DNA from 2 places in the Streptomyces sp. NPDC048442 genome. Region 1 is predicted to be linked to the other one. Evidence: riboswitches for the same ligand, from Rfam matches in the RefSeq annotation. Region 1 holds a riboswitch; the other holds the start of a gene.
The links. A riboswitch is a leader RNA that binds a small molecule or an ion and turns the genes downstream of it on or off. The one in region 1 is predicted to bind glycine.

Region 1 (7,469 bases):
ATGTGAAGTGCGACGGGGGAGCCTGATCGGAGCGGTGTTCCTTGGTGTTCCATGGGAACACCAAGGTCAAGGGCGGTGTGTCAGCACTCGATGACGTTCACCGCGAGCCCGCCCCGGGCTGTTTCCTTGTACTTGACCTTCATGTCTGCGCCGGTCTCCTTCATGGTCTTGATGACCTTGTCGAGGGAGACCTTGTGGTTGCCGTCGCCGCGCATTGCCATCTTCGCGGCGGTGACGGCCTTGACGCCCGCCATGCCGTTGCGTTCGATGCACGGGATCTGGACGAGGCCGCCGACCGGGTCGCAGGTGAGGCCGAGGTTGTGTTCCATGCCGATCTCGGCGGCGTTCTCGACCTGTTCCGGGGTGCCGCCGAGGACCTCGGCGAGGGCGCCGGCGGCCATCGAGCAGGCGGAGCCGACCTCGCCCTGGCAGCCGACCTCGGCGCCGGAGATGGAGGCGTTCTCCTTGAAGAGCATGCCGATGGCGCCCGCGGCGAGGAGGAAGCGGACGACGCCGTCCTCGTCGGCGTTCGGCACGAAGTTCATGTAGAAGTGCAGGACGGCGGGGATGATGCCGGCCGCGCCGTTGGTGGGGGCGGTGACCACTCGGCCGCCGGCGGCGTTCTCCTCGTTGACGGCCATCGCGTAGAGGGTGACCCACTCCATGGCGTGTGCCTTGGGGTCGCCGTCGGCGCGCAGCTGGCGGGCCGAATTGGCGGCGCGGCGGCGGACCTTGAGGCCGCCGGGGAGGATGCCCTCGCGGGACATGCCGCGCGAGACGCAGGCCTGCATGACGCGCCAGATTTCGAGGAGGCCCTCGCGGATTTCCTCTTCGGTGCGCCAGGACTTCTCGTTCTCCAGCATGAGGGAGGAGATGGAGAGGCCGGTTTCGCGGGCGAGGCGCAGCAGTTCGTCGCCGGTGCGGAAGGGGTACTTGAGGGCCGTGTCGTCGGGGACGATCGGGTTCTCGCCCGCCACCGCGTCCTCGTCGACGACGAAGCCGCCGCCCACGGAGTAGTAGGTCTTCTCCAGGAGGGGCGCGCCCTGGGCGTCGTACGCGAAGAGGGTCATTCCGTTCGCGTGGTAGGGGAGGGAGCGGCGGCGGTGGAGGATGAGCTGGTTGGGTTCGTCGAAGTCGATCTCGTGGGCGGAGCCGATCTCCGTGCCCAGCAGGCGCAGGCGCCGGGTGGCGCGTATGCGCTCGACCTCGGCGTCGGCGGTCTCGACGTTGACGGTGCGCGGCGAGTGGCCCTCCAGGCCGAGCAGGACGGCCTTCGGGGTGCCGTGGCCGTGGCCGGTGGCGCCGAGCGAGCCGAAGAGCTCCGCCCGTACGGAAGTGGTCTGGGCGAGCAGGCCGTCCTTCTTGAGGCGTCCCACGAACATCCGGGCGGCCCGCATCGGGCCCACCGTGTGGGAGCTGGACGGGCCGATGCCGATCGAGAACAGGTCGAAGACCGAGATGGCCACAGCAAAAACTCCTCAGAAGGGTGGCGGACGCCGTTGTCCGTCGGGCAGAACAAGTGCGACAGATCAGGTGCGGGGGTGCCTCCTGCCGCGGGCCAGGTGAAAAAGAGGCCCGGGGCACGGGGCGGGGCACCGCACTCACTGTCCAGTGTGCGCGATGCCCCGTTTTTACGTATTGCTGGATTTGGAACTGCAGGTGAAGCCTACGGAACTACTTCAGTCCGGGGTAAAGCGGGTGCTTGTCGGCGAGCGCCGAGACGCGGGCCGACAGGTCCTTGACGTCGTACGAGGGCTTCAGGGCCTCCGCGATGATGTCGGCGACCTCGGTGAAGTCCTCGGCCTGGAAGCCACGGGTGGCCAGGGCCGGGGTGCCGATGCGGAGACCGGAGGTCACCATCGGCGGGCGCGGGTCGTTCGGGATGGCGTTGCGGTTGACCGTGATGCCGACCTCGTGGAGGCGGTCCTCGGCCTGCTGGCCGTCCAGCTCCGAGTTGCGCAGGTCGACGAGGACCAGGTGGACGTCCGTACCGCCGGAGAGGACGGAGACGCCGTGCTCGGTGACGTCGGACTGCACCAGGCGCTCGGCGAGGATGCGGGCGCCGTCCAGGGTGCGCTGCTGGCGCTCCTTGAACTCCTCGGAGGCCGCGACCTTGAAGGAGACGGCCTTGGCCGCGATGACGTGCTCCAGCGGGCCGCCCTGCTGACCGGGGAAGACCGCGGAGTTGATCTTCTTGGCCAGTTCGGCCGTGGAGAGGATCACGCCGCCGCGGGGGCCGCCGAGGGTCTTGTGCGTGGTGGTGGTGACCACGTGGGCGTGCGGGACCGGGTTGGGGTGCAGCCCGGCCGCGACGAGGCCCGCGAAGTGCGCCATGTCGACCATGAGGTACGCGCCGACCTCGTCCGCGATCTTGCGGAAGGCGGCGAAGTCCAGCTGGCGCGGGTAGGCGGACCAGCCGGCCACGATCAGCTTCGGCTGGGTCTCCCTGGCGAGGCGGGCGACCTCTTCCATGTCCACGACGCCGGTCTCGTCGACGTGGTACGGGACCACGTGGTAGAGCCTGCCGGAGAAGTTGATCTTCATGCCGTGGGTCAGGTGACCGCCGTGGGCCAGGCTGAGACCCATGATCGTGTCGCCCGGCTTGATCAGCGCGTGCATCGCCGCGGCGTTGGCCTGCGCGCCCGAGTGCGGCTGGACGTTCGCGTGCTCGGCACCGAACAGCGCCTTGATGCGGTCGATCGCGATCTGCTCGACGACATCGACGTGCTCGCAGCCGCCGTAGTAGCGGCGGCCCGGGTAGCCCTCGGCGTACTTGTTGGTGAGGACCGAGCCCTGGGCCTCCATGACCGCGACCGGAGCGAAGTTCTCCGAGGCGATCATTTCGAGGGTGGACTGCTGGCGGTGGAGCTCGGCGTCGACGGCTGCGGCGACGTCCGGGTCCAGCTCGTGGAGGGAGGAGTTGAGAAGCGACATCAGGCGAGTCCCTAGGGGGTTCAGGCGTTGTCAGTTGCCGGAGAGCGCGGAGTACTCGTCGGCGGAGAGCAGGTCGGCCGGCTCCTCCGTGACGCGCACCTTGAACAGCCAGCCGCCCTCGAAGGGGGCGGAGTTCACCAGCGAGGGGTCGTCCACGACGTCCTGGTTGGCCGCGACGACCTCACCGGTCACCGGGGAGTACAGGTCGCTGACGGACTTGGTCGACTCCAGCTCGCCACAGGTCTCGCCCGCGGTCACCGTGTCGCCGACCTCGGGGAGCTGGGCGTAGACGACGTCACCGAGCGCGTTGGCCGCGTACTCGGTGATGCCGACCGTCGCCACGTTCTCGGACGTCGCGAGCCACTCGTGCTCCTTGCTGTACCGCAGCTGCTGGGGGTTGCTCATGACTGAATTCTCCTGGATGCGGGGGAGTGCTGATGAACCGGGTCTTGAGAGGTGAGACAGAGGTACGCCGCCAAGCTTGCGGCGTTCGTCACTTCTGGCGCTTGTAGAACGGCAGGGCGACGACCTCGTACGGCTCGTGGCTGCCGCGGATGTCGACACCGACGCCCGCCGTGCCGGGGGCCGCGAAGGCCGCGTCGACGTACGCCATCGCGATCGGCTTGCCGAGCGTGGGGGAGGGTGCACCCGAGGTGACCTCGCCGACGACCTGACCGTCGACGACGACCTCGTAGCCGGAGCGCGGGACGCGGCGGCCCTCGGCGATCAGGCCGACGAGCTTGCGCGGCGGGGCGCTCTCGGCGCGTGCGGCGGCCGCCTCCAGGGACGTACGACCGACGAAGTCTGCTTCGTGGGAGGACTTCTCGAACTTGACGACCCTCCCGAGGCCGGCGTCGAAGGGGGTGAGCTTCGTCGTCAGCTCGTTGCCGTACAGCGGCATGCCCGCCTCCAGGCGCAGCGTGTCGCGGCAGGACAGGCCGCACGGGATGAGGCCGACGCCCGCGCCCGCCTCGGTCAGCGCCTGCCAGAGCTGCTCCGCGTGCTGCGGCTCGACGAACAGCTCGAAGCCGTCCTCGCCGGTGTAGCCGGTACGGGCGATCAGCGCCGGGACTCCGGCGACGGTGCCGGGCAGGCCCGCGTAGTACTTGAGGCCGTCCAGGTCGGCGTCCGTGACGGACTTGAGGATGCCGGGGGACTCGGGGCCCTGCACGGCGATCAGGGCGTACGCGTCGCGGTCGTCCCGTACGACGGCGTCGAAGCCCTCGGCGCGGGCGAGCAGTGCGTCCAGGACGACCTGGGCGTTGCCTGCGTTGGCGACCACCATGTACTCGGTTTCGGCGAGGCGGTAGACGATCAGGTCGTCGACGATGCCGCCGTCCTCCTGGCAGATCATCGTGTACCTGGCGCGGCCGAGGCCGACGGTGCCGATGTTGCCGACGAGGGCGAAGTTGAGGAGGTCGACGGCCTGCGGGCCGCTCACCGTGATCTCGCCCATGTGGGAGAGGTCGAAGAGCCCCGCCCTGGTGCGTACGGCGTTGTGCTCGTCGCGCTCCGACGCGTACCGCAGCGGCATGTCCCAGCCCGCGAAGTCGGTCATGGTCGCGCCGAGCGAGCGATGCAGGGCATCGAGGGCGGTCAGACGGGGTGCGTTGCTCATGACGAAAGACTCCCAGGGCATGACGACGGGGACTGTCCTCCCCATCTGTCATCGGAACCTGAGAGGTTCGCCGGGGCAACTGCGACCGGCTTGCACCTTGGGTGGGACCACCATCCGTGACGGGTGGTGATCCGCTTTTCAGATCTGCCTCGCCCGCGCGGTACGGGGCCTGAGAGATTCAAGGGAGGAGCTTGCTCCTTCGGCGTCCGGGACACTGCTGCCCCGGACTCTCCCGCGCGGATTCATGCGGCCGTTGTGAAGTTTGGGTGTGCGCAGGGGGTGCCTGGCGCGGACATCATTGCACGCCCCCTCCGGTCGGCAAATCGCTTGTCCCGCATTACCTTCTCTTTACACTTCTTGGGCAAGGGTGAGTCGTACCCACAGGGGGAGGGGTGAGGACGTTGCAGCAGTCCAGTGCATGTGCCGCTACGGCAGGCGTGGGGGCGAAGCCAGGCGTGAGGGCGGTGAGGCCCGTGCCGGTGCCGGTCGTGCGCGATCTGCGGGAGCGGGCGGGGCGGAGCCCGCGTCTGCTGATGTTCGCCGCGGGAGATGTGGTGGTGGTGTCCGGGTTGCCGGGCAGCGGGAAGTCCACCCTGATCCGCAGGGCGGTGGCGGGGGTCCGCACGATCGACTCGCAGGACGTGCGCGAGCGGTGGGAGCGGAGAATGCCGCGCGCACTGCCGTACGCCCTCTACCGCCCGCTGGTGCGGATCGCCCACTACGCCGGGCTGCGGCGGGCGCTGCGCTCGGGCGAGAGCGTGGTCGTGCACGACTGCGGTACGCAGGCGTGGGTGCGGCGCTGGCTGGCGCGCGAGGCGCGCAGGCGCGGGCGCGGGCTGCGGCTGGTGCTGCTCGACGTGACGCCGGAGGTGGCCAGGGACGGCCAGCGCGAGCGCGGACGCGGAGTCTCCGGTTACGCCTTCGCACGGCACCGGCGGGCCGTCGGCACGCTGGTCCGCGAGGCGGAGGGCGAGCGGCTGCCCGCCGGGTGCGCCTCGGCGGTGCTCCTGGACCGGGAGGCGGCCGGGGTGCTGCGGGAGATCGGCTTCGAGGCGGGCTGATCCGCGCCGGCCGGGTGTGCGGGCCCTCGCTGCCCGGGAAGCGGCCCGGCGATAGGGTCGTTGCGCAGGGTGGGAGCAGCGAGAAGGAGCGGGGTCCGTGGACATTCCGGAGACGACGGGGCAGTACGACGCGGAAGGCGTGGGCCCGGTCGCGGGCCAGGGCTCCGGCCACGGCGCGGGGCAGGGGCTGGGGCACGGTGCGGGCCAGGGGTTGGGTCACGGGCCGGGCCAGGGGCTGGGTCACGGTGCGGGCCAGGAGCTGGGGCACGGCGTAGGCCAGGAGCTCGGTCGCGGCGCGGGCCAGGAGCTGGGTCACGGCGGCGGCCAGGAGTTGGGTCACGGTGCCGGTCAGGAGCTGGGCCACGGCGCGGGCCAGGAGCTTGGTCTCGGGGCCGGGGCCGGGTGGCCGGGGAATGAGCTCGAAGAGGTGCTGGCCGCTTCCCTCGGCAGTCCCGGCACGGGCGCCCGCCTCGTCGAGACGATCGGCCGCAGCCCCCTGTGGATCCCGCTTCCGAACGGCGGCAGCCCCGGCCAGGGGCCGCTCGACCTGCCCACCACGGAGATCGACGGCCAGGCGTACGTCCCCGTCTTCAGCTCCGAGCAGCAGTTCCTGCAGTGCGTGGGCAGCCACATGTCCTTCGCCGTCGCGCCCGCCGTGGAGTTCGCCCGCGGGCTGCCGCCGCAGCTGGGCATCGTCGTGAACCCGGGCGGCAACGTCGGCGCACCGCTGCCGCCGCCCGCCGTCGCCGAGCTGTGCCGCACCGGCCGCTCCCCGCTGGACGGGCCCGCGAGCGGCGGTCGGGTGCGGCTGTTCGAGCCGGACTGGCAGGAGGAGCCGGTCGACTTCCTCGCCGCCGCCGCGGGCGAGTTCCAGCAGAGCGGCGTGGTCGTCACCGCCCGCCGTGCGCTGGCCAGCATCGAGGGCGACGACCCGGTGCTGTTCGTCGGCGTACAGCTGTCGTCGTGGGAGGGCGCGGACCGCAACGCGCCGATGGACGCGCTCGGCCGGGCGCTCGGCCGCGAGTCGGTTCCGTGGCCGGTGCACCTGCTGCTGCTCGACATGGCGCAGCAGGACCCCGTGGCCGACTGGATGCTGGAGCGCGTACGGCCCTTCTACCAACGCGAACACTGAGATCCGCCCACGGGAACCACGGGAACCACAGGGGCACCCGGGATCCGGCCACGGGAACACGGAACCCCGGTCCTTCGGGGAGACTGTCGAAACCGACACCGACGCGGTGTCACCAGTGCCGCTTAAGCTGGTTGGATGACCTCGCCACACGGGGGCGGATTGGTCGACTCGGTGGACTCGGTGGATCGAAGAGGGGCGGGACCCAGGGTGAGCGCGTCAGGCACCGCGGCGGCCGGACAGGTCGAGCACATGCTGCGCCAGGTGACGCCCGGACGGTTCGACGCGTACGAGGCACTGCTGCACGCCCTCGCGGACGGCCGGCTGTGGATGCTGCTGTGGCACGGCACCGCCGGATCCCCCGACGCCCAGTACGGGAACATGGAGGTCGACGGCTTCGGCTACGCGCCGTGCGTGACCTCCGCGCAGGAGCTCGCCGCGAGCGGCTGGAACCGGGCGTACGAAGTGGGCACCGGCGTCGACCTGGCCCGCGCCCTCTACCCCGACCGCTGGGGCATCTGGCTGAACCCGCACGCCCCGGGCGGCGGCGTCGGCATCCCCTGGCTCGATCTGCGGCGCATCGCCACAGGTCTGGGCCGGATGCCCGCGGGCCCGCTGCGGATGTCCGAACCGGCGCTGGAAATTCCGCAGTTCTACGCCCAGCTGTCCCAGAACGCCCATCGCACCCCGGCCGTCCGCGCGCTCAGCCGTGCCTGGGTGCAGCCGG
Region 2 (7,469 bases), on a different contig from region 1:
AGCCGTAGTCGATGAGGCGCTTGGCGATGTCGTCGACGCTGACGCCCGTCGCCTTCGACAGCGGGCGCAGGTCCACGATGCACTCGTGCGCGACGAGGCCGTTCGGACCGGTGTAGAGCACCGGGTAGTGCGGCTCAAGACGCTTCGCGATGTAGTTCGCGGCGAGCACGGCCACCTGGGTGGCCCGCTTCAGGCCCTCGCCGCCCATGAGCCGTACGTACGCCCACGAGATCGGCAGGATGCCGGCCGAACCCCACGGTGCGGCAGAGATCGGACCGACGCCCGTCTCAGGGCCCGCCGCCGGCTGGAGCGGGTGGTTGGGGAGGTACGGCGCGAGGTGCGCGCGCACACCGACCGGGCCGACGCCGGGACCGCCGCCGCCGTGCGGGATGCAGAAGGTCTTGTGCAGGTTCAGGTGGCTGACGTCGCCGCCGAACTTGCCGGGCTTGGCGAGGCCCACCAGCGCGTTGAGGTTGGCACCGTCGACGTACACCTGGCCGCCGGCCTCGTGCACGGTCGCGCAGATGTCGGCGACGTGCTCCTCGAAGACGCCGTGCGTGGACGGGTAGGTGATCATCAGCACCGACAGCTCGTCCCGGTACTGCTCGATCTTGGCCCGCAGGTCCTCTACGTCTACCTCGCCGTCGTCCGCGGTCTTCACCACGACGACCTTCATGCCGGCCATGACCGCGCTCGCGGCGTTCGTACCGTGCGCGGAGGACGGAATCAGGCACACGGTGCGCTGCTCGTCGCCGTTCGCCCGGTGGTACGCCCGTACGGCGAGCAGTCCGGCCAGCTCGCCCTGCGAACCGGCGTTGGGCTGGATGGACACCGCGTCGTACCCGGTGACCTCGGCGAGGCGCTCCTCCAGCTCACGGATGAGCGTCAGGTAACCGGCGGCCTGCTCGATGGGCGCGAAGGGGTGGATCGCACCGAACTCGGGCCAGGTCACCGGCTCCATCTCGGTCGTCGCGTTCAGCTTCATGGTGCAGGAGCCGAGCGGGATCATGCCGCGGTCCAGCGCGTAGTCACGGTCGGCGAGCTTGCGCAGGTAGCGCAGCATGGCCGTCTCGGAGCGGTGCTGGTGGAAGACCGGGTGGGCCAGGAACTCGTCGGCCCGCAGCAGCGCGTCGGGCAGCGCCTCAGCGACGGCCGTGTCCAGCGCCTCGATGTCGCCCTCGACGCCGAACGCGGCCCAGACCGCGGTGACTTGGGCCCGCGCGGTGGTCTCGTCGCACGCCACGGACACCAGGTCGGCGTCGACCAGACGCACATTGACCCCGTGATCACGGGCGGCGGCGACGACCTCGGCGGCCTTGCCCGGCACCCGTACGGTCAGCGTGTCGAAGTACTCGCCGTGCACGACCTCGACGCCGCCGGCGCGCAGCCCCTCGGCGAGGATCGACGCGTAGCGGTGGGTCCGGCGCGCGATCCCCTTGAGCCCGTCCGGGCCGTGGTAGACGGCGTACATCCCCGCCATCACCGCCAGCAGCACCTGCGCCGTACAGATGTTGCTGGTCGCCTTCTCGCGGCGGATGTGCTGCTCACGCGTCTGGAGCGCCAGCCGGTATGCCTTGTTGCCGTCCGCGTCCACGGACACACCCACGAGCCGCCCCGGCAGGCTGCGCGCGAACTTCTCGCGTACGGCCATGAACCCGGCATGCGGACCGCCGAAGCCCATCGGCACACCGAACCGCTGCGTCGTACCGACGGCGATGTCGGCACCCAGCTCGCCCGGCGAGGTCAGCAGCGTCAGCGCCAGCAGATCCGCGGCAACGGTGACGATGGCGCCCAGCTCGTGCGCCTGCTCGATGACCGGCTTGATGTCCCGTACGACACCGGAGGCGCCCGGGTACTGCAGCAGCACACCGAACACACCGCGCTCGGCGACCTCGGCCGGAATCCCTGCCGCCAGGTCGGCGACGACGACCTCGACACCGGTGGGCTCGGCGCGCGTCTGAATCACGGCAATGGTCTGCGGAAGCGTTTCCTCATCGACGAGGAACACTCCCTTCTTGACCTTGCCCACCCGCCGCGCGAGCGACATGGCCTCGGCGGCGGCAGTGCCCTCGTCGAGCAGCGAGGCGCCGGACGTCGGCAGCCCGGTCAGCTCGGCGACCATCGTCTGGAAGTTGAGCAGCGCTTCGAGGCGCCCCTGCGAAATCTCCGGCTGGTAGGGCGTGTAGGCCGTGTACCAGGCCGGGTTCTCCATCACGTTCCGCAGGATGACGGGCGGGGTGAACGTCCCGTAATACCCGAGCCCGATCATCGGGGCCAGCACCTGGTTGCGGTCGGCGAGCGTACGCAGCTCGGCCAGCACCTCGGCCTCGGTGCGCGCGTCCGGCAGGTTCAGCGCCTCGGCGTTCTTGATGGCGTCCGGCACCGCGGCAGCAGTCAGCTCGTCGAGCGACCCGTAACCGACCTGCGCGAGCATCTTGGCCTGCGCTTCGTCATCAGGTCCGATGTGGCGCTGCTCAAAGGGGATTCCACGCTCAAGCTCTGCGAGCGCAATACGACGGTTGGCGGTCATCTGCGGAAGGCCTCCTGGTCTGACACGACCTGCGAGGGGCACCACGGCACGGGTACCCGGACGGCCTCCCCCTCTGTCATCTCAACCTGAGAGCTTCACCGGAACACCGCGTACGGAGCTCCGACTTTCACCGTCGGTGAGGAAGGGTCACGCACCGGCCTGCGCCGTGCCCGCCACCCGCCCTGCTTTCCAGAGTGACCTCGTCCGTGCGGTACAGGGGCCTGAGAGATTCCGGGGAGGAGTTGCTCCTTCGGCGCCTCCGAAATCCACCTCGGAGGACTCTCCCGCGCGGGGTCAGCAGCCACGGCCAGCCTACCAGCGCACTCCCGCCTCAATCCCTCGAGTGGCCAGGCTCTCAATTCTGCTCTTTCGTATGTTTTACGGGGTTCACACAGCAGTTGCGACCAGTTGAAGGGACCGACCGTGCAGACCGACATCGATCCGCGCAGCCTGATCGGCCGCAAAGCATTCGACCGCAACGGCACCAAGATCGGAACGGTGGACGAGGTCTACCTGGACGACGCCACGGGCATCCCGGAGTGGGCAGCCGTCCGCACCGGCCTCTTCTCCCGCGACGCCTTCGTCCCCCTGGAACCCAGCAGCCTCGTCGACAACGCCCTCCGCATCCCCTTCGAAAAGTCCCTGATCAAAGACGCCCCTGACTTCGGCGTGGGCCGCCACCTCTCCCCCGAACAAGAACTCCAGCTCTACCACCACTACGGCCTGGACTCCGCACCCCCGACCACCCCCGACCAGGACTTCGGCACCCTGACCAACGGAGAAACCTAACCCCCACCCCACCCCGGTCCCCCGCTACCCCCACACCCGCCCCACCCCACGGACCACCACGCCCCCAAACACACCCCCACCTGCACACCGTGCACACCCGCACCCTGCTCAACGACAAACACACCTCACCCGCACCAACAGCCACTCAGCCACAAACCACCACCCCACCGGCACCACCCCACCCATCCATGCCACCACCCCGACCGGCCCCGCCCCGCCCTGCCCAGCGATGCCGCCTCCCTACTGGCACGCCCCACCCAGCCTTGCCCCCCACCGACACCGCCCCGTCCAGCCATGCCACCACCCCACCGGCACCACCCCATCCAGCCATGCCACCGCCCCGACCGGCCCCGCCCCGCCCTGCCCAGCGATGCCGCCTCCCTACTGGCACGCCCCACCCAGCCTTGCCATCCCCCCACCGGCACCGCCCCATCCTGCCGCGCCCTCGGCCGGCGCGACCCCACCCAGCCGCACCTCCACCCCGACCGGCCCCGCCCCACCCAGCGATGCCACCGCCCCGACCGGCCCCGCCCCGCCCAGCCATGCCATCCCCCCCACCGACACCGCCCCATCCAGCCGCGCCCTCGGCCGACGCGACCCCACCCAGCCGCACCACCACCCCACCGGCACCACCCCACCCAGCCATGCCGCCGCCCCACCAGGGAAAGGCCCCAGACCCCTGTCCCGCCCCTAAACCCCCACGTCCTCCCCCGGCACCCCCACCAACGGCAACGGCTCCGCCGCTTCCAGCTCCGGATCGTCCACCCGGAAAGTCCTCACCCGTCCCGGCGCCGGCGACCCCGGCTCCTCGAACCGCACCGTCACCCGCCCCACCCCGCTCCCCTGCACCCACCCCGCGCCGTACTCCGCATGCCGCACGTCGTGCCCCGCATGCCACCGCCGCGCAGAAACCGGCTCACCCCCGCCACCCCCGGCCCCAGCTCCACGCCCAGCCCCGGCTGCCTCGTCCGCCCCGCTCTCCCCCGCCTCCTCAATGCCGCCCGCAACGCCCTCCCCCACCGCGTCCACCGCTCCCGCACGCCCCGAATCCACAGACCCCGTCCCCGGCACAGCCCCCGCCGCCGCCGCCTCCTCCCGGGCAACCTGCGCCGCCTGCGCAAAAAGGTCCTCCTGCGTAAAGTCCGCCAGCCCCGTCACCCCCACCCCCAGCAACCGCACCCCGCCCGTGGTGTCGACACCCTCCAGCAGCCGCGCGGCCGCCTCCCGCACCACCCCGGTGTCGTCCGTCGGCCCTCGCAGCGTCTCCGACCGCGTCAGCGTCGAGAAGTCGAACCTTCGCACCTTGAGCACCACGGTCCGCCCCGACCGCCCCGCCGCCCGCAGCCGCTCCACACAGCGCTCGGCCAGCCGCTCCACCTCGGACCGCACCCGCACCCGGTCGTGCAGATCCACGTCAAAGGTGTCCTCGACCGACACTGACTTCGCGTCCCGCTCCGCCACCACGGGCCGGTCGTCGATCCCCCGCGCCATCCGGTACAGCGACGCCCCGTGTGACCGCCCCAGCAGCCGTACGAGCTCGTCCTCGCCCGCCGCCGCGAGGTCCGCCACCGTCGTCATCCCGGCTCGCCGCAGGTGATCCCCCGTCGCGGGTCCCACCCCCGGCAGGATCCGCACCGACATCGGCGCGAGCAGCTCTCTCTCGGTCCCCGGAGTTATCAGCACCAGCCCGTCCGGCTTGGCCTGCTCGGACGCGATCTTGGCCAGCATCTTGGAGCCCGCGAGCCCCACCGACCCGCTCAGCCCGGTGACCGCCCTGATCCGCTTCCGCAGCCGCTCACCGACCTCCCGCGCGGACGCGGTGTCCGCGGCCGTCCCGCCCGCCTCCAGGTCCACGAACGCCTCGTCCATGCTGAGCGGCTCCACGAGGGGCGACAGCTGCCCCAGCAGCTCCATCACCTGCTCGCTCACCGTCCGGTAGAGCGAGAAGCGCGGCACCAGATAGGCGGCGTTCGGCGCGAGCCTGCGCGCCTGGGCCATCGGCATCGCCGAGTGCACCCCGAAGCGCCTCGCCTCGTACGAAGCGGTGGCGACCACCCCACGCGGCCCCAGCCCGCCCACGACCACCGGTTTCCCGCGCAGGCTGGGTTTCGCCGCCTGCTCTGCGGCGGCGAAGAAGGCATCCATGTCGAGATGCAGAATGGTCGGCGCGGTCCTCACACCACCGATGCTGCCCTACGCCACTGACAATCGGCCGAAGAGCGTCAGCCGGCCCGGTTCCGCCGGCGCGCCAGCTCGTCACCCGGGTTGTTCCCGACGAGCGTCTCGCCCGTGTCGACGCGTTCCCCGTGCAGCTGCGACAGGGCCGTCTCCACGTCCCGCCACACCACGCCCACGGCGATCCCGAAGATCCCCTGACCGCCCTGCAGCAGGCTGACGACCTCGTCCGGCGAGACACACTCGTAGACGGTCGCCCCGTCGCTCATGAGCGTCATCCGCTCCAGGTCCTGGAAGCCGCGCTCCCTGAGGTGCTGCACGGCGGCACGGATGTTCTGGAGCGCGACACCGGTGTCCAGGAACCGCTTGACGATCTTGAGGACCACGACGTCACGAAAGCTGTAGAGCCGTTGCGTCCCTGATCCGTAGGCGGGCCGCACACTCGGCTCGACGAGCCCGGTACGCGCCCAGTAGTCCAGTTGCCGGTACGTGATACCGGCTGCCGCGCACGCGGTGGGCCCCCGATACCCGACCGACTCGGTCACTCCCGCGGCGGCCTGTGCCGCCGCGAGGGAGTGCTGACCTGCTGTGGGGTCGGCCGAACTGCCGAGCGGATACGGCCCGCCCGTCGCCGTACCATCGCCGCTGATTCTCACGCCGACCTCCGTCCTTGACCTGCCTTGTCGACGGTAGGCAGTCACCCGGGGTGCGTCAACGATCGCCACACTCGGCATGCCGAGTGATAATCACCCTGAGAGTGGTTTCCCGTGTCTCTCATCGGGGAAAGGCTGCCTGAATGCGCTGAAATCCCCTGAGGAACGGCAGGCCCGGCCGGGAACCACGGCTCACCGGCCACGGCTCACGGCCGGCAGCAGCTCACTGGCTGTTGGTGCCGAAGTCCTCCGGCGAGATCTGGTCGAGGAACTCGCGGAACTTCTCCACCTCGTCCTCCTGCTCGTCCGGAATGGCGATCCCGGCGTCGTCCAGCACCCCGTCACTGCCGTAGATCGGCGTCCCGGTGCGCAGCGCCAGCGCTATCGCGTCGGACGGCCGCGCACTGACCTCCACCCCGCTGGCGAAAACCAGCTCGGCGTAGAAGACCCCGTCCCGCAGATCAGTGATCCGCACTTCGGTGAGCTCCTGGCCGACCGCTTCGAGCACGTCCTTGAAAAGGTCGTGCGTCAGCGGCCTGGCGGGTGCCAGCCCCTGCTGGGCGAAGGCGATGGCCGTGGCCTCACCCGGTCCGATCCAAATGGGAAGGTACCGGTCGCCTCCCACTTCACGCAGGAGCACGATCGGCTGGTTGTTGGGCATTTCCACCCTGACACCTACGACGTCGAGCTCGTTCACACAGCAACCCTAGGACGTGCCCGACCGGTTTGGGTAGTCGGGCTCCTGTTCACTCCAAGTACGGCTCAGTTCGAACCGGACCTCAGCGCCGTCTGAACCAGCGCAGCATGCAGTCGTACGGTCAGGCCCGCGAGCTCCCTGGTGGTCGCCTCGGCATGTGCCCTGGTCTGCGGATTGCGGTGCCGCCGCAGCGGTGCGACGACATTGCCAATCAGCCCGGCCTCCCGGTCCGCCGCGGCCTTCATGGCCCGCAGGTGCCGCGGCTCCAGGCCGAATCGCCCCAGATCCGCCACGAGCTTGGCGACCGTGACGGCCTCCGCGTCGTAGCCGCCCTCCGACAGCTCCGCGATGAGTCCGTACGCCTCCCACTCGACGAGGTCGCTCTCCTCCACCTCGGCGGCGGCGAGCAGCTCCTCCCGCCCGAGGCGGGCGACGGTCACTCGCTCGGGCGCCGTCTCCGGCGCCCCTTCGAGCAGCTCGCGCGGGCCGCCGGGGGAAGGCAGCTGAACGTCCTCGCCGCGCTCCAGCGCGTCGAGGTGCTCCTTGATGACCTTGAGCGGGAGGTAGTGGTCGCGCTGCATGCGCAACACCTGGGCGAGCCGCTCGACATCTGCCGGGCTGAACT

Region 2: another riboswitch for glycine. It lies ahead of gcvP (aminomethyl-transferring glycine dehydrogenase); the one in region 1 lies ahead of gcvT (glycine cleavage system aminomethyltransferase GcvT).

Annotation. Positions count from the first base shown of each region.
Region 1 covers NZ_JBEZKB010000007.1:505-7,973, forward strand. The annotation lists gene AB0D18_RS12805 (L-serine ammonia-lyase) at 81-1,466, opposite strand; gene glyA (serine hydroxymethyltransferase) at 1,675-2,934, opposite strand; gene gcvH (glycine cleavage system protein GcvH) at 2,965-3,339, opposite strand; gene gcvT (glycine cleavage system aminomethyltransferase GcvT) at 3,428-4,552, opposite strand; glycine riboswitch at 4,701-4,797, opposite strand; gene AB0D18_RS12825 (AAA family ATPase) at 5,086-5,613, shown strand; gene AB0D18_RS12830 (enhanced serine sensitivity protein SseB) at 5,969-6,745, shown strand; gene AB0D18_RS12835 (enhanced serine sensitivity protein SseB C-terminal domain-containing protein) at 6,953-7,469, shown strand, end outside.
Region 2 covers NZ_JBEZKB010000035.1:79,110-86,578, forward strand. The annotation lists gene gcvP (aminomethyl-transferring glycine dehydrogenase) at 1-2,530, opposite strand, end outside; glycine riboswitch at 2,730-2,827, opposite strand; gene AB0D18_RS35870 (PRC-barrel domain-containing protein) at 2,954-3,319, shown strand; gene AB0D18_RS35875 (DNA polymerase IV) at 4,010-5,497, opposite strand; gene AB0D18_RS35880 (MerR family transcriptional regulator) at 5,542-6,150, opposite strand; gene AB0D18_RS35885 (bifunctional nuclease family protein) at 6,371-6,844, opposite strand; gene AB0D18_RS35890 (MerR family transcriptional regulator) at 6,910-7,469, opposite strand, start outside.